DNA from 3 places in the Micromonospora sp. NPDC050276 genome. Region 1 is predicted to be linked to each of the others. Evidence: riboswitches for the same ligand, from Rfam matches in the RefSeq annotation. Region 1 holds a riboswitch; each other region holds the start of a gene.

Region 1 (5,480 bases):
CGAAGACCTCGTCGACGCCGGGCCGGAAGCCGAGCTCGGCGGCGACCGCCTCGGCCACCGGCCGTGCGTCACCGGTGATCATGGCGATGGTCCGGACACCCTGGGCCCGCAACTCCTCGACGGCGCGCCGAGCCTCCGGACGCACCTCGTCGGTCAACGCGAACGCACCGAGCACGGCCTCCGGCAGCCGCACCAGGTACAGCACGGCGGCACCCCGCGCCGACCACCGCTCGGTCGCGGCCCGCACCTCTGCCGGAAGTGCGAGGCCCAGTTCCCGCAGCAGCGCCGGGCCGCCCACCGCGTACTCCGTACCGTCGATGGTCGCCTGCACGCCGCGGCCCGGCAGCGACCGGAACCCGGCGGCGCCGGCCGGACCGGCGGGCCCGGCCGCCGCCACGATGGCCCGGGCCAGCGGATGTTCGCTGTCCGACTCGACGCCCGCCGCGATCCGCAGCACCTCGTCCCGCTCGGCGCCGGGGGCCGTCACCAGGTCGGTCAGCCCGTGCTCGCCCCGGGTCAACGTGCCGGTCTTGTCGAAGAGCACCGCGCCGACGGTCCGCATCCGTTCCAGCGCCGACCGGTCCTTGACCAGGATCCCGGACCGGGCGGCGAGGGCGGTGGAGAGCGCGACGACCAGCGGGATGGCGAGGCCCAGCGCGTGCGGGCAGGCGATCACCAGGACGGTGACCGCACGAACCACCGCCTCATCCGGCTGGCCGAGCGCGGTCCAGACCAGCACGGTCAACACGGCGGTGCCGGTGGCCAGGTAGAACAGCGCGGCGGCGAACCGGTCGGCCAACAGCTGGGCCCGTCCACCGGAGCCCTGGGCCTGCGCGACCATCCGCTGAATGCCGGCCAGGGCAGTCTGCTCACCCAACGCCTCGACGCGCACCCGGATCGCCGAGTCGGTGGCGACGGTGCCGGCAACCACCCGGTCGCCGGTCGACCGGGTGACCGGTCGCGACTCACCGGTGATCATCGACTCGTCCAGCTCGGCGCTCCCGCCGACGACCCGTCCGTCCGCCGGCACCCGACCCCCCGGCCGGACCAGCACCACGTCGTCGATCCGCAGGCCGGTCACCGGCACCGCCTCGACCCGTCCGTCCGCCACCACCCGTTCGGCCTCGTCCGGCAGCAGCGCGGCCAGCGCCGCCAGTGCTCCCCGGGCCTGCCCGATGGCCTTCATCTCCTGCCAGTGCCCGAGCAGCATGATCGTGACCAGCGCGGCCAACTCCCACCAGAAGTCCAGGTCGAAGGCGCCCACGCTGGTGGCCAGCGACGCCGCGTAGGCGACGGTGATCGCCATTGCGACCAGCAGCATCATGCCGGGTGTCCGGTCCCGCACCTCCCTCACCGCACCGACCAGAAACGGCCAACCGCCCCACCAGAACACCACCGAGCCGAGCACCGGGCCCACCCAGGATCGGCCGGGAACGTCCGTGCCCAGACCCAGCTGGTCCGACACGAGGTGACTCGTCAGCACCACCGGGACGGTCAGCACCAGGCAGACCCAGAACCGGCGGCGGAACATCGCCGGATCGTGCCCGGCGTGCTTGTCGTGCCCGGCGTGCTTGTCGTGCCCGGCGTGGTGGTCGGGCGGCATTGGCTCACCGGGCGGTGGATGGTCGGAGTCGCGCGCCTGCATGGCTCCAACATGCCGGCCCGGAGACCGCCACGCGAGCGGTTCACCGCCTCGACACCCCGTCACGACCTGCAACCCCCCAACTGGCTGACTAGCATCTCCCACGATGGCCCTCCGCATGCCGCTACACAGTCGGGCACCAACTCCGCCACCGCGCGGTCGCCTCCCGCCGACCGGGCCGGCCACTGACCGTTCGTGATCAAGCGGTGGGCAGGCAGCGATCCGACCCGCCCTCCGCCGGGTTTCCACCGCAACGGTGAACCGCCCGGCCCGCTGACCCGTACCCCGCACCGGATCGTTGGGAGTCTCGCCTTGGCCGCCGACCACACTCACACCGCTCCGTCCGCCCCACCGAGGGTGCGACGGATCCTCATCGTGACGGTGGTGCCTCTCTTCGTCGCCACCGTGCTCGCCGCGGTGCTGCTCTGGCCGCGAGGCGGGGCACCGCAGACCGATGGCGATGCGGACGTGCCGCGCTACCCCGGCACGGTCACCCGGGTGGTGAGCGAGCCGTGCCCGCCGGTGCCGTCGGCCCCCGAGGGCACACCGAGGGTCGGCGGCGGGCGGTGCGGCACCGTCGACGTCCGGGTGGACGACGGGCCGACCGCCGGCCAGCAGGTACGGACACCGGTGCCTGACGGACCGGGCGCACCTCGGGTCGAGGTTGGCGACGAGGTCATCCTGGTCGAGCTGACCGATCCGACCGATCCCAGCGTCAGCAACTGGAACATCGCGGAGCACCAACGCGGCACCCCGATGGTGTGGCTGGCGGTGGTCTTCGCGGCCGCGATCGTTGCGTTCGGTCGGTGGCGAGGGCTGGCCGCGCTCGCCGGGCTGGCCGCCAGCTTCGCCATCCTGCTCACCTTCGTCCTGCCGGGCATCGGCGCCGGCAGGTCGCCGTTGCTGGTGGCGGTGGTCGGCGCGGCCCTGATCATGTTCGTGGTCCTCTATCTGACGCACGGGGTCACCGCGCAGACCTCGGTCGCGGTGCTCGGCACCCTGGGCAGCCTGGTGCTGACCGGCGTGCTCGCCAGCATCGCCACGGCCGCGACCCACCTCACCGGCTTCGGCAGCGAAGACGCGACCACCCTGTCGATGTTCCAGGGCGACGTGGACCTGCACGGTCTGCTGCTCGCCGGGATCATTATCGGATCACTCGGGGTGCTCGACGACGTGACGGTCACCCAGGCAGCCACCGTCACCGAGTTGGCGAACGCCAACCCCGGGTTGACCCGGTTGCAGCTCTACCGTGCGGCCACCCGGGTCGGCCGCGCGCACATCGCCTCCACTGTCAACACCATCGTGCTGGCGTACGCGGGCGCGTCGCTCCCCCTGCTGCTCCTGCTCACCGCCGACTCGCGGCCGATCGGGCAGATCCTCACCAGTGAGTTCCTCGCGCAGGAGATCGTCCGCAGCGCGGTCGCCACCCTCGGTCTGATCGCCGCCGTGCCGCTGACCACCGGGCTGGCCGCGGTGGTGACCGCCGCCGGGCACACCGGTGCGGCACCGTCCGCCGACGCTGCCACGTCCCGGCCCAGACCGGACCGCGCCGAGGCCCTGGCCGCACTCAGCTCCCCGCGAACGGGTGGCTCCGAGGAGCCGATCCAGACGCGGACCGCACCCCCATCCGCGGCCACCGACCGGTGGCCGGAGTCGAACAGGAGCACGGATACGGCATGGTGACACTCCTCAGCGTGACCAGATCGGGCATCCACCCTGAGAACCACGTCACTGGTCACTCAACGCTATGGCGAAATGACGCTTTTGGTCGGCATCCAGGCGTAGCTCACCCGGTCGACTCTCGGGTAACCTCGCTGCCGGTCACCGATGAAGGCGCGAAGCGGCGCCTGCGGTGCCACCGCCCAATCGCCAGCCGGCGAGCCGGGGACCCAGGTACGTGGGGTGAATCCGCGTCAGCGGTAGGGGCCGCTTCCGCCCCGAACCCGTCAGCTAACCCGGTCGGCGGTCGACGGAAGGGAACATTGTGACGGCACCCCTACGCCGCTGGTTGACACCCGTGGTGGCCGTGATCGCCGCACTGACCGTGCTCGTCGGGCCGCACCCGGCGCACGCCGCCCCGACGAACCCCACGCCGTCCGGGCACGAGGAGGACGGCGAGCCGAAGCTGCTCAACGACGTCATCGAGCAGGCCAACCGCGACTACTCCGCCGCCAAGTCCAAACTGGACAAGTCCAAGAAGCGCCAGGGTGAGCTGGCAGCGGAAGTCGACCGGGCCAAGGCCGACCTGGACGCGCTGGCCCCGCAGGTCGGGCAGATCGCCGCCCAGTCCTACCGGACCGGCCGGATCGGCGCGATCGCGATGCTGCTGGAGAGCGACGGCCCCGACTCGTTCGTCCAGCGCGCGGCGGCGCTGGACGAGATGAACATGGTCAACGAGAAGAAGCTCTCCGAGGTCAACGAGGTGAAGGCCCGCGCCGAGCAGGCCAAGCTGGCCCTCGACACGGAGGTTCGCGAGCAGCAGAAGCAGACCGCCCTGATGGCGAAGCGGAAGAGCGAGGCCGACAAGGCGCTCTCCCTGGTCGGCGGGAAGGGCTTCACCGGCGGCCTGGTGGACGCCACCTCCCCGGTCGCGAGGATCGGCCCGGGTCGCACGGCCGACGGTGACTGGAAGCCCCAGTCGTGCAGCGAGGACGACCCCACCACCTCCGGCTGCGTCACCCCCCGCACGCTGCACGCGTACAAGGAGGTCAAGCGGGCCGGCTTCAACCGGTTCGTCGGCTGCTACCGCCCCGGCGGGCCGTGGGAGCACCCGAAGGGCCGCGCCTGCGACTGGTCGCTGCAGAAGAGCGGCTTCTCGCCGTGGCACAACGAAGACACCCGGACGTACGGCAACAACGTCGCCGCGTTCCTCATCCGTAACGCCGACCGGCTCGGCATCTACTACGTGATCTGGAACCGGCAGATCTGGTTCCCGGCCACCGGCTGGAGTTCGTACAGCGGGCCGTCGAACCACACCGACCACGTCCACATGTCGCTGCTCTGACCCGCACGATCCCCGTCGAGGGCCGTTCCGCGTCACGCGGAGCGGCCCTCGTCGCGTCAGACGGTGGCAGGCGTGGCCGGGTCGCTCGACTCGGCTGGGCCGCCGAGCATCGCGAAGCCGGCCGGCACGGCCGCCACCGGGCGCACCACCCCGGCGGCGAGCCGGTAGGAAACCCCCACCACCGCGCACCGCCCCCGCGCCACCTCATCGGCGAGCACCGGGGACTGCCCGAGCAACGTCTCCACGGTCTGCGCGATGTGGATGTCGACGATGCCATCGATGTCGTGCACGCCCTCGGCCTCCGCCCGGCGCAGGCTGGGCACCACCGCGTCGACCACCGCACGCAGATGACCACTCGGTGCGGTACCGGTCGCGGCGGCCTCTCGGGCGGCCTGCACCGCGCCGCACGAGTCGTGGCCGAGCACCACCACCAGCGGGGTGCCGAGCACGGTCACCGCGTACTCCACGCTGCCGAGCACCTCCGGGCCGGCGGTGTGCCCGGCCGTGCGGACCACGAACAGGTCACCGAGCCCGCGGTCAAAGATGATCTCGGCGGCCAGACGGGAGTCGGAGCAGCCGACGATCACCGCGAACGGGTGTTGCCCGTCGGCCACCGCGGTCCGGTGCCCGGCGTCCTGGTTGGGGTGGCGTGGGGCACCGCTGACGAAGCGCCGGTTGCCGGCGAGCAGCTCGGCGTACGCCTGGGTCGGCTCGCCGAGCGCGGACGCCCGGTCGGCGGTCCGCTGCGAACCCGGCTGACCGCCGGAGCTTCCGGTAGAACTCATCCCGCACCTCGTCTCGACGCATCTCACCTGGTCAAGCGGCTTACCGCCG
Region 2 (5,480 bases), on a different contig from region 1:
AATCGGTGCTAATCGATTCTAATCGGATGGGAGGCGGCAGGGCGTCTCATCGGCCCGGTCCGTCGCGATGCTGAGGGCCGTCGGGCGTTGCCAGCCAGACATCGGTACGGGACGATCGTGCGACCAACGACGGCGGGAGACGGTGTGCTCAGCAGCGATACCTTCAGCTACACCGTCCAGGCCCGGTGCGCACCGGCCACGGCGGCAGCGCTGCTCAGCGACCTGACCCGGCAGGGCGAGCTGCATCCGCTGATCGTCCGGGTTCGTCGGGTGCCGCCCCGGCCCGGCGCGCGGGCCAGCTACACGATCAACGATCGGCTGGCCGCCGGCCCGCTGCGCTTCCGGACCACGTACCACGCGGACGTGCTGATCAGCGAGGCCGACGAGATCGTCATGGTGGCTCGCCAGTGGCCAGCCACCACGGTGCGCAACCACACCCGACTGCGCGCCGATCCGGACGGCCTGGTTCGCGTCGACGTCGAGATCACCCTGACCGCGCCGACCCCGCTGTTCCGGTACGCGTTCCGCCAGGCCCAGGCCGCCCACCTCGCGTTGGCAACCCGGCTGGGCGCGGCCCTCGACCGAGCCGGCAACCCCCCACCCTGACCCACCCCACCCCCACCCCCACCCCCGCGCCCCCGCGCCCCCGCGCCCACCGCGCCGATCTTGCGGTTTCGGTTGCCTATATCAGTGGGATGCCCCTTTTTGTCGGGACAGTAAGTGCAAGATCGCGGAGCAGTGGGGGGCGGGGCGGGGCGGGGCGGGGCAAGATCGCGGGGTGGGTTAGGCAACTGTCGCGGAGTTCGCGCCGCTGCGGCTTGGGCGGGTGGGTTGGGCAGCGCGCCGTCGGCCCCACGGCTTGTACGTGGACAGCACCGTCGCGATGATCATCAGGCTGGTCGACACGGCCGGCGCGATCACCAGGTCGGCGCGGTCCCGAGTGGGCAGGGCGGCACCCATCGCCGCGGCGTGGCGCAGGTTCGGGGCGAGCAGGAACAGCACCAGCCCGACCATCACCGTGGTGAGCACGAGCTTGACCAGCACCCAGCGGTGGCGCAGCAGGCCCCACGGGGTGAGCAGCGAACTGGCCACACCGATCAGCCAGACCAGGACGCTCAGCGGCGCGAACAGCACCGTACCGACCAGCGCCGTGACCGGATAGACCGTTGCCGGGTCGGCCCCGCGCTGCACGGCGATGCCGAGGGTGAGCAGCACCAGGTCGGTGCCGAGCCAGCCCAGCGAGGTGACCAGGTGCAGGGTGAGCAGCGCTTTGCGGGCGGTGGGTCGGATCCGAGGCATACCGCGATGCTGCCCGGCGACCTCGGCCGGGTCGTCCGACGGCCGACGACATCCGGGGTACGCCCGGCGACGTAGCCGGGTCGCGCGTTCATGATCGAGACGACGTCACTGCTGTCGGGGTATCCCGTCGCGCGGATACCCCGACACCAGTGCTGGTGGCTCTAGTAGACCGACAGGTGCACGTGGTTCGTGTGGTCGGTGGACGGGGTGCCGTTGGCCCCGCTGTACGACTTCCAGCCACTGCTGGGCAGCCAGATCTGTTTGAACCAGATCACGTAGAGCACGGCGAGCCGGTCCGCGTTGCGGATGAAGTACGCCGCCAGGTTGTTGCCGTAGGTCTTGTCGCCGCCGGTGGCGACCCCGCCGAAGCCGTTCTTCTGCGCCGCGAAGTCGCAGGCCCGGCCCTTCGGGTGTTCACCGGAGCCGCCGGGGCGGTGGCAGGAGACGTACCGGGTGAAGCCGGCGACCTTGGCCTGGTTGAGCGCGTGCAGGGTACGCGGGGTGATGCAGCCGTTGGCCGGCGTGGGGTCGTTGACGCTGCACGACTCGGACGGCCAGGAGCCGTCGGAGTTGCGCGGCGCGGCCGTCGCGTTGGCGGCGGAGGTGCCCCGGTTGGAGCCGCTGTCGGTGGTGGTCTGCGGCTTGGGTGCGGTGGCCACGGTCAGGGCCCGTTCGGCCTGCTCCTTGCGCTTGGCCATCACCGCGACCTGCTTGCGCTGTTCGTTGATCTCGCCGTCCAGGGCGGCCCGGGTGCGGTTGGCCTGGTCCTTGCTGCTCAACAGGTCGCGCAGCACCCGGTCCTCGTTGGCGGCGACCGCGTCCAGCGCGGCTGCCCGGTCCATGAAGCCTTCCGGAGTGTTGCTGTTGAGCAGCGCCGACATCGTGCCGAGTCGACCGGTGCGGTACGCCACTTCGGCGATCTCGCCGACCTTGCCGTTGCGCTGATCGAGCTCGACCTCGATGGCCTTGAGCCGGGTGGTGAGCTGCTGCTGCCGTTGCACGGAGGTATCCAGGGCGCGCTTCGCGTCCAGGTAGCCCTTGCTGGCCGCCTCGAGTTGGGCGCGCAACGCCGGGGTGCCGCCCTCTTCGTCGGAGTCGGGTGCGGCGGCCCGCAGGCCGGTCGGGGGAGCGGCCGAGGCGGTGCCGGCCGGGAGCGCGACGCTGAGGGTGAACATCGCGACGATCAGGGCCGCCAGTCTGGCGGCGGGGGGTCGTGCTGGTGCCACTGCGCATGTCCTTCCGTCAGCCGCCGACCGGGTTAGCTGACGGGTTCGGGACGGAAGATCCCTACCGCTGACGCGGATGCACCCCAGGAACGTGGTTCCCCGGTTCGCCCAATCGAGCGATTAGGCGGCGACCGCCACCGGCGCCGGGAGGGCGCCGCCTGGTGGTGGCCGGGACCGAGCTTACCGGTGCCACTGGGGCGGCTGCAGCGAATGTGACGGACGGTGCGTGCGTCATCACCGAAAATGGCGATGGGAGCTGAGGAAGTTCCGTCACCACTCGATAGAGCCGCATGCCCCGGTGCCGGCGCCGGGCTCGATCTGCAACGTCGCGTGCTCGATGCGGAAGTCGTCGTGTAGAGCCGTACGCGCCGCGGTGAGCACCGCGCCGACCTCCGCGCCGGGTGCCATGGTCAGGTGGGCGGAGGCCACCTCCATGCCTGAGGTGAGCGTCCAGACGTGCAGGTCGTGCACCTCGACGACACCGGGAACCGCAGCCAGGCGGTCGTGTACGGCGGTCACCTGGAGGTGCTCCGGGGCGGCCTGCACCAGGATGCGGATGGCGGCGCGGGCCAGCCGCCAGGTGCGCGGCAGGATGAACACGCCGATGGCGACCGCGACCAGAGGATCGGCCCACCACCAGTCGGTGACGGCGATGAGCAGCGCCGCGCCGATGACGCCGAGCGAGCCGAGCAGGTCGCCGAGCACCTCCAGGTAGGCGCCCTGGAGGTTGATGCTCTCCCGGGCCCCGGCGCGCAGCAGGGCGAAGGCGGCGATGTTCGCGAGCAGGCCGAGGACGGCCACCACGAGCATCGGGCCGGCGATGACCTGGTGCGGGTCGCCGAAACGGCGGATCGCCTCGATCACCACGTAGATCGCGACGCCGGAGAGCAGGACGGCGTTGGCCAGCGCGGCGAGCACCTCGAGCCGGTAGAGCCCGAAGGTGCGCTGCGGGTCGCCGCTGGCCCGCCGGGTCGCCGTGATCGCGGCGAGCGCCATCCCGATGCCGAGCACGTCGGTGAACATGTGCCCGGCGTCGGAGAGCAGGGCGAGCGAGCCGGTGTGCAGGGCGACCACCGCCTCGACCACCATGAGGGTGGCGAGCAATCCGAACGCCGCCCAGAGTCGACCCCGGTGTTGCTGTGCGGCATTGGCGACGGACCCATGGTGGTGGTCATGACCTGCGCCCACGTGAATCACCTTCCGCCGCCGGTCGGGACCCGATCAAATGTATGCTCACATCGCTATGTGTGCAAGTGTACGGGCTGCGCCTCCCGACGGCGGCGGCCCGCACGCATCAGCCGGTCGGGTCGATCGTGGTGAGGCGCTGGGTGGCCCGGGAGAGCGCCACGTACAGGGTGCGTACCCCGGCGCCCGGATCCGCCCGGATCTCGCTCGGGGCGACCAGCACCACCCCGTCGTACTCCATGCCCTTGGCCTCCAGGCTGGTCACCACCTGCAACCTCGGCGCGCCGAGCGCGCCGAGCCAACCGGCGACCTCGTCGCGGCGCGGAACCGGCGTGATCACCCCGACCGTGCCCTCCACCTCGGCCAGCAGGCCGGCGGCCGCCTCCACGGTCGCGGTCTCCAACCCCGTCGCGGGCACCACCAGCTCGACCGGCTCGACCCCGGTGGAACGGACCGCGGTCGGCAGCGGCAGGTCAGGGTAGAGCCGGCGGATCTCCGCCGCGGCCACCGCGAAGATCTCCGCCGAGTTGCGGTAGTTGGTGGTGAGCGTGAAATCGTGTCGCTTGCGCCGGCCCAGCGCATGGTCGCGGGCTCGGGTCAGCTCCTCCGGATCCCCGGTCCACGCGGTCTGTGCGGGATCGCCGACCACGGTCCAGGAGGCCAGCCGACCGCGCCGACCGATCATCCGCCACTGCATGGGCGAAACGTCCTGCGCCTCGTCCACCACCACGTGCGCGTACTCCCGGTAGTCCTCCGGGCGTTCCCGGGCCGCCGCGCGGGCCGCCCGCTGGCGGTCGCCGAGGGTGCTCAGCTCGCGGACGCCGCCCGCGAGCTGGAACGGGTCGCGCCGCGCGCGGGCCGGCTGCACGGGCTTACCCAGCAGCGCGTCCAGCTCGTCCAGCAGGGCCACGTCGGCGATGGTCAGCCCGGCCGAGTCCAGGTTCCGGTACGCGGCGTTGAGCAGCCGGATCTCCGCCGAGGAGAGGATTCCCCCGGCGTAGCGGCGCAGCCGGTCCGGCTGGGCCAGCCAGCCGAGCACGTGCCGGGGATGCAGCCGGGGCCACCACGCCTTGAGAAACTCCCGAAACTCCGACCGCTCGGCGATCTCCGCCTCGAAGGCCGGTTGCTCCGGCAGTCGACCGATGCCCACCTCACGGGCCTGCGCCCAGAGCGCGGCGAACACCCCGTCGAAACCGGCCCGGCGGACCTCGTTGCGCCGCGCGCCCCGTTGCAGCGCTCGGTCGCGGATCCGGTCCAACGCGGCCCGGTCCAGCCGCAGCAGCGTGCCCCGGTAGAGCAGCCGCAGCTCACCCGGGCCACCCGGCACCGCGTCGCGGGCCGCCCGCTCCAGCACCCGGCGCATCCGCAGCGAGCCCTTCACCGCCGCCACCTCGGGCGGGTCGGTGCGGGTGGCGGTCATCCCCGGGAAGAGCGTGCCCAGCGAATGCAGGGTCGCGGTGTCCTCGCCGAGCGACGGCAGCACGGAGCCGATGTACTCGACGAATACCGCTGACGGGCCGACCACCAGGATGCCGCCGCCGGCGTAGCGGCTGCGGTCGGAGTAGAGCAGGAACGCGGCCCGGTGCAGGGCGACCGCGGTCTTGCCGGTGCCGGGGCCGCCCGCGACGATCGTCACCCCGGAGCCGGGCGAGCGGATCGCCTCGTCCTGCTCCCGCTGGATGGTCGCCACGATGTCCCGCATGCCCCGGCCGGTGGCCTTGGACAGGGTGGCCAGCAACGCGCCGTCGCCGACGACCGTCATCCCCTCCG
Region 3 (5,480 bases), on a different contig from region 1:
CCACGGTCGACGAGATCGAGGCGCAGATCGACAAGAAGTGGGAGCAGTTGGAGCCCACCATCGAGCAGTACAACAAGGTCCGGGCGCAGCTGAAGGTCAACCGGCAGAAGTCGGCGGACCTGCAGAAGAAGATCGAGCCGCTGGCGTTGCAGAGTGAGCTGGCGCTCAACCGGGTCGGCGACCTCGCCTCCCGCTACTACATCTCGGGCCCGTCGCACGACATCGGCGCGCTGCTGGTCAGCGCCAAGCCGGACACGCTCACCGAGCAGCTCACCATCCTCGACCGGCTTGCCGCCCAGGAGCGCAAGGAGGTCGAGGGCGTGCTGGCCGTGCGGGCCAAGTACGACGGCGAGAAGCAGAAACTGGACGCGCTGATCGTCACCCAGACCAAGCAGCAGAACGAGCTGGCGGCCAAGAAGAAGCAGATCGACGCCGAGATCAAGCAGCTCGAGGCGTCGATGCCGAAGACCACGGTCAAGACCGTCGGCTGCCCGACCATTAACGGTGTGCTCGCCGTGGCCGCCCAGAAGGCGATCAAGACCGCCTGCCAGCAGGTCGGCGATCCGTACGTCTGGGGTGCCACCGGCCCGAACTCGTTCGACTGCTCGGGGTTGACCCAGTACGCCTACAAGTCGGCCGGGATCTACCTCACCCACCACACGGGTGATCAGTGGAACGAGGGCAAGGCCGTCTCGCGGGCTGACGCCCGTCCCGGTGACCTGGTCTTCTTCTTCTCCGGCCTGAGTCATGTCGGGCTGTATCTGGGTAACAACCAGATGGTGCACGCGCCACGTGCCGGCAAGCCGGTGCAGGTGTCCAGCATCAACACCATGCCGGTCGCCGGGTTCCGTAGACCCGGCTGATCCGCCTAGCGCCATACGACGGCCCCCGGTCAACCCGACCGGGGGCCGTCGTGGTTTGTCAGCGGGGCGCGCCCACCGGGGACGGCAGCAGCTGCACGTCGGCGAGATCGACGTACATGATCCGGTGACCGAACTGGATCTGCGCGTAGCGGTTCTCGCCGCGAATCACCGTCCAGTCACCGGGTGAGGAGCCGTCGAACGTGCTGGCCCGGTAGTACTCGCCGGCCAGCACCGCGCCGACGGCGTATCGCTGACCGGCGGCCAGCGTGTACTGCAGCGGCGAGATCGTCTGGTAGGGCACCCCGGCCGGGTACGCCGACTGCTCCGGGTACGCCCGTCCGTACACCGGGATGGTGGCCCGTCCGGGCTTCGGCGTGGCCACGACGCCGACGGTCCAACTGGCGGTCGGCGCGGACGCCGGGTTGTAGAACCAGGCCCGCTGCCCGAGGTACCAGATCGCCGTCCAGTCGCCCTGCCGCCCGGCGAGCGCGTACGTCTGCCCGGCAGACGCCCGGGCCCCGTGGTCCGACACGGCCATCGTGTTCGGGGTGCCGTCCGGGCGGAGCGCGACGTCGTTGACCAGCGGCGCGTCTGCGGACGGTGCGCTGCGCAGCACCACCGCCGAGGAGCCACGCGGCGCGCACGGCAGGCCCGCGGTGACGCAGCCGGTGAACGCCGGCTGGTTGGTGGTGTAGTCCGGGTCGATCCGGACCAGCCCGGTGGCCGGGGTGCCGGTGTCCAGCCGGGGTGCGTGCAGCAGGTCGAAGTAGTGCGTCCAGTCCCAGTACGGGCCCGGATCCCAGTGCATTCCTGGCACGGTCGAGGCGACGGTGCCGGGCACGTTGTCGTGGCCGATGATGTGCTGGCGGTCCAGCGGGATGCCCAGCCGCAGCGCCAGGTGCCGGACCAGCTTCGCCGAGGTCCGGTACATCGCCTCGGTGTACCAGGTGCCCTGCGCCGCGAAGCCCTCGTGTTCCAGACCGATCGACTTGGCGTTGACGTACCAGTTGCCGGCGTGCCAGCCGACGTCCTTGGTCCGCACGTGCTGGGCGATGTGCCCGTCGACCGAGCGCAGCGAGTAGTGCCAGCTCACGTAGGTCGGATCCTGGACGAGTTGCAGGGTGGTCGCCCAGCTCGCCTCGGTGTCGTGGATGACGATGTACTCGATCTTCTGCCGGGCGGGCCGGTCGGAGAGGTCGTGGTTGCCGTAGTCCCCGTCGCCGAACGCCTCGTAGGGCGCCGGGATCCATTCGCAGGAGATGGTGCGGGGGCACTCCACCCCGTCCGGGCGGGCCAGCCGGCGCAGGCCCAGCCGGTCCAGCCAGGAACGCTCGGGCCGTACCGCACGGGCCGGCAGGGTGATCCGCTGGCCGTCGTCGGTCACCCGGGACGCGCCCGCACCGATGGTGGTGAAGACCTCGTCGGCGAAGGCCGCGGCGGCGTCGGCGCTGTCCGCGCCGGAGTAGCGGGCCACCGCGCCGTACCAGGCCGCCGGGTCGGTGTCGGCGCCGAGCGGCGCCCCCAATTCCCGCTGGTACGCGCTCAGCAGCGCGGCACCACCCCGGATGTTGACGCCCACGTCGGCGCGCAGTGCCTCGGGTGCCGCGCCGGTCAGCGCGGCGGCGGCGTCTACGGTCTGCAACGCGGCGGTGGACGGCGCGGGGGTCTCGACCGGCCGGGGCGCGGGCACCCGGGCGGGGCGCGAATCGTCGCCACGGGGGTCCTCGGCGCCGGCGTCGTGGTGGCCGCGCCCAGGTAGGGCGGCCACGTGCCGGGCGTCGGTCAGGTGCATCGGGCCGTAGCCGCCGCTGGTGCTGGGTGTGCCGGCGTTGCTGTCCCAGCGGGACTCCAGATAGGAGACGCCGAGCAGCACGACGGGCGGTATCCCGTACTCGGTGGCCGCGGCGGCGTATTGCTGTTGGCGGTCGGTGGTGGGCGCGGCGGCGGCCGGGCCGACGGAGAGTGGCACCGTGGTCGTGGCGGCGACCACGGTGGCGGCGAGCAGGGCACGCCAGCCGGTCGACAGGGTGGGAGGGTGCATCGAACCCCCTAGATTCTCGCGGGCAGAGGTCAGGTCACCATCGCGCCGCCCGGGAACCCACGTCAATACCTTTCTATCTATCGAAGTATCTAGAAAGTATTCTTCACACACGGTCGGTGACCTCATCCGATCGGTACGGAGTGTCACGGCCGCACGGGTTGCGGATCGGTAACAAGCGTCTCTACTCTGGTCATTCGTCGGCCCGACAGCAGCTCCGCCCAGCCCGGGCGGTAACGGACCGACACCGCCGAGTCGTTTCCGAGCGAACCGGGGACCCAGGTCCCTCGGGGTGAATCCGCAGTCACTTGCGGTAGGGCGCCGACTTCCCGCCCGAACCCGTCAGCTAACCCGGTAGGCGGTCAGGAAGAAGGAGTACGGAACCCCGGTGGCACTCCATGCCCCGCGGCCGTCGTCCGAGCGGTCGGCATCAGCCGGCCCGGCGTCGATCGTGCCGCGCCCACGCTGGTCCCGCTTCACCACCGTTCTCGCCGCGCTGGCCGGCGTCGCCGTCGTCCTGACCGGCAGCGCCACGGCGGCCCACGCCGACCCGTCCGTCGCCGAGATCGAGCGCCAGATCGACGCCGACTGGAACAAGCTCGAACCGATCATCGAACGGCACAACGCCACCCGCACCGACCTCGCCGCGAAGCGCAAGCAAGCCGACGCGCTGGCCGCCCGGATCACTCCGCTGGAGCGCCAGGTCGACGCCGCGATGGACAAGGTCAGCGCCCTCGCCGTCCGCGCCTACAAGGGTGAGAACGTCTCGACCGTCAACGCGGTGCTGGGCAGCCGGTCGCCCAGCGAGGTGGTCGGCCAGCTCGAAATGCTCGACCGGTTTGCGCACAACCAGCAGAAGGACGTACGCCAGGTGGCCGACCTGCGCGACCAGTTGGCCGCGCAGAAGGCGCCACTGGACGAGATGGTGGCCCAGCTGGCCCGCACCGAGGCTCAGTTGGCGGCGAAGAAGAAGCAGATCAACGAAGAGATCGACCGCCTGCAGAAGCTGCGCCTCAAGGTGTACGGCAACGGCGGCGGCGGCCCGCTGCGCCCGGCGCCCTGCCCGGGTAGCTACCCCGGCGGCGCGGCGGGCACCGCGGTCAAGTTCGCCTGCGCGCAGATCGGCAAGCCCTACGTCTGGGGTGCCGAGGGCCCGAACTCGTACGACTGCTCCGGGCTGATGCTGGCCGCCTGGGCGAAGGCCGGCGTGTCGCTGCCGCACAACGCCGCCGCGCAAAGCCGGGTCACCAAGAACGTCAGTAGGGGTGACCTGCGCCCCGGCGACCTGGTCTTCTACTACAGCGACATCCACCACGTCGGCATGTACGTCGGCGGTGGCTGGGTGGTGCACGCCTCGCAGGCCGGTCAACCGGTCAAGATGAAGAAAGTCGACGACGGCCCGATCCACAGCTACGGCCGCCCCGGCTGACCTGGGTGACGAAAGGGCCCGTCGCGATCCGTCGCGGCGGGCCCTCGTCGTTCTCCGCGTCGCGCCTTATCGGGTGGGCCAGGTGCGCCAGTGCTGCCAGGCGCGGCTCGGAGTCGGCCCCCGCTGCCCCTGGTAGCGCGAGCCGTAGACCGCCGAGCCGTACGGGTGCTCGGCCGGCGAGGACAGCCGGAAGATGCAGAGCTGCCCGATCTTCATCCCCGGCCACAGGGTGATCGGCAGGTTCGCCACGTTCGAGAGCTCCAGCGTCACGTGACCGGAGAAACCCGGGTCGATGAATCCGGCGGTGGAGTGCGTGAGCAGCCCGAGCCGGCCCAGGGAGCTCTTGCCCTCCAGTCGGCCGGCGAGCTGGTCACCCAGCGAGATGACCTCCAGCGTCGAGGCGAGCACGAACTCGCCCGGGTGCAGCACGAACGGCTCGCCGTCGGGCACCTCGACCGCCGAGGTCAGGTCGTCCTGCTGCCTGGCGGGATCGATGTGGGTGTAGAGGTGGTTGTTGAAGACCCGGAACAGCCGGTCGAGTCGGACGTCGATGCTGGACGGTTGGACCAGGGTGGGCTCGAACGGCTCCAGGCCCAGCGTGCCGGCCTTGATCTCGGAGACCAGGTCGCGGTCGGAGAGCAGCATCGGACCACCATAGCCGCGTGGCCGAAAGTGACTGGATTCGGTGCCGGTGACCAGCGCGTCGAGGTCGCTGCTCGTACATTTGTTCGATAGAATGCCCGCATGGCTTCCTGGTCCGAATTCGCCGCCGACGAGCCCCGACTCGCCGACGGGATCCGCGTTCTCCTCCAGCAGTACGGGCCGGGCTTCGGCTACCTGGCCACGGTCCGTGCCGACGGCGGGCCCCGCGTCCATCCGGTCTCTCCGGTCATCACCGATGAGGGGCTGTTCTGCTTCATCATCGACTCTCCCAAGCGCCGCGACCTCGAACGTGACGGCCGTTACGCCCTGCACTCGTTCCCGCCGGAGGAGAGCGACGACGAGGCGTACGTGGCGGGGCGCGCCCGTCCGGTGACCGACCCGGTGCGGGTGGCGCAACTGGCGCAGACCGCCCGTGCCGAGCCGCAGGTCGACTGGCGGCTGTTCGAGTTCACCATCGACGTGGCGATGCTCACCCGCCGCGAGCAGC

Evidence for each region. A riboswitch is a leader RNA that binds a small molecule or an ion and turns the genes downstream of it on or off. The one in region 1 is predicted to bind cyclic di-AMP.
Region 2: it holds a riboswitch for cyclic di-AMP, as region 1 does, so the genes downstream of both, ACIBF8_RS13335 (coiled-coil domain-containing protein) here and ACIBF8_RS30140 (coiled-coil domain-containing protein) in region 1, are expected to answer to the same signal.
Region 3: it holds a riboswitch for cyclic di-AMP, as region 1 does, so the genes downstream of both, ACIBF8_RS15255 (NlpC/P60 family protein) here and ACIBF8_RS30140 (coiled-coil domain-containing protein) in region 1, are expected to answer to the same signal.

Annotation. Positions count from the first base shown of each region.
Region 1 is NZ_JBITJA010000022.1:66,935-72,414, reverse strand. It holds gene ACIBF8_RS30150 (copper-translocating P-type ATPase) at 1-1,645, opposite strand, end outside; gene ACIBF8_RS30145 (YibE/F family protein) at 1,955-3,325, shown strand; cyclic di-AMP (ydaO/yuaA leader) riboswitch at 3,492-3,622, shown strand; gene ACIBF8_RS30140 (coiled-coil domain-containing protein) at 3,627-4,646, shown strand; gene ACIBF8_RS30135 (carbonic anhydrase) at 4,703-5,431, opposite strand.
Region 2 is NZ_JBITJA010000005.1:411,485-416,964, reverse strand. It holds gene ACIBF8_RS13345 (SRPBCC family protein) at 145-606, shown strand; gene ACIBF8_RS13340 (hypothetical protein) at 784-1,299, opposite strand; gene ACIBF8_RS13335 (coiled-coil domain-containing protein) at 1,461-2,525, opposite strand; cyclic di-AMP (ydaO/yuaA leader) riboswitch at 2,531-2,662, opposite strand; gene ACIBF8_RS13330 (cation diffusion facilitator family transporter) at 2,796-3,713, opposite strand; gene ACIBF8_RS13325 (HelD family protein) at 3,820-5,480, opposite strand, start outside.
Region 3 is NZ_JBITJA010000006.1:258,930-264,409, forward strand. It holds gene ACIBF8_RS15245 (NlpC/P60 family protein) at 1-863, shown strand, start outside; gene ACIBF8_RS15250 (N-acetylmuramoyl-L-alanine amidase) at 922-2,904, opposite strand; cyclic di-AMP (ydaO/yuaA leader) riboswitch at 3,140-3,276, shown strand; gene ACIBF8_RS15255 (NlpC/P60 family protein) at 3,290-4,330, shown strand; gene dcd (dCTP deaminase) at 4,397-4,975, opposite strand; gene ACIBF8_RS15265 (pyridoxamine 5'-phosphate oxidase family protein) at 5,075-5,480, shown strand, end outside.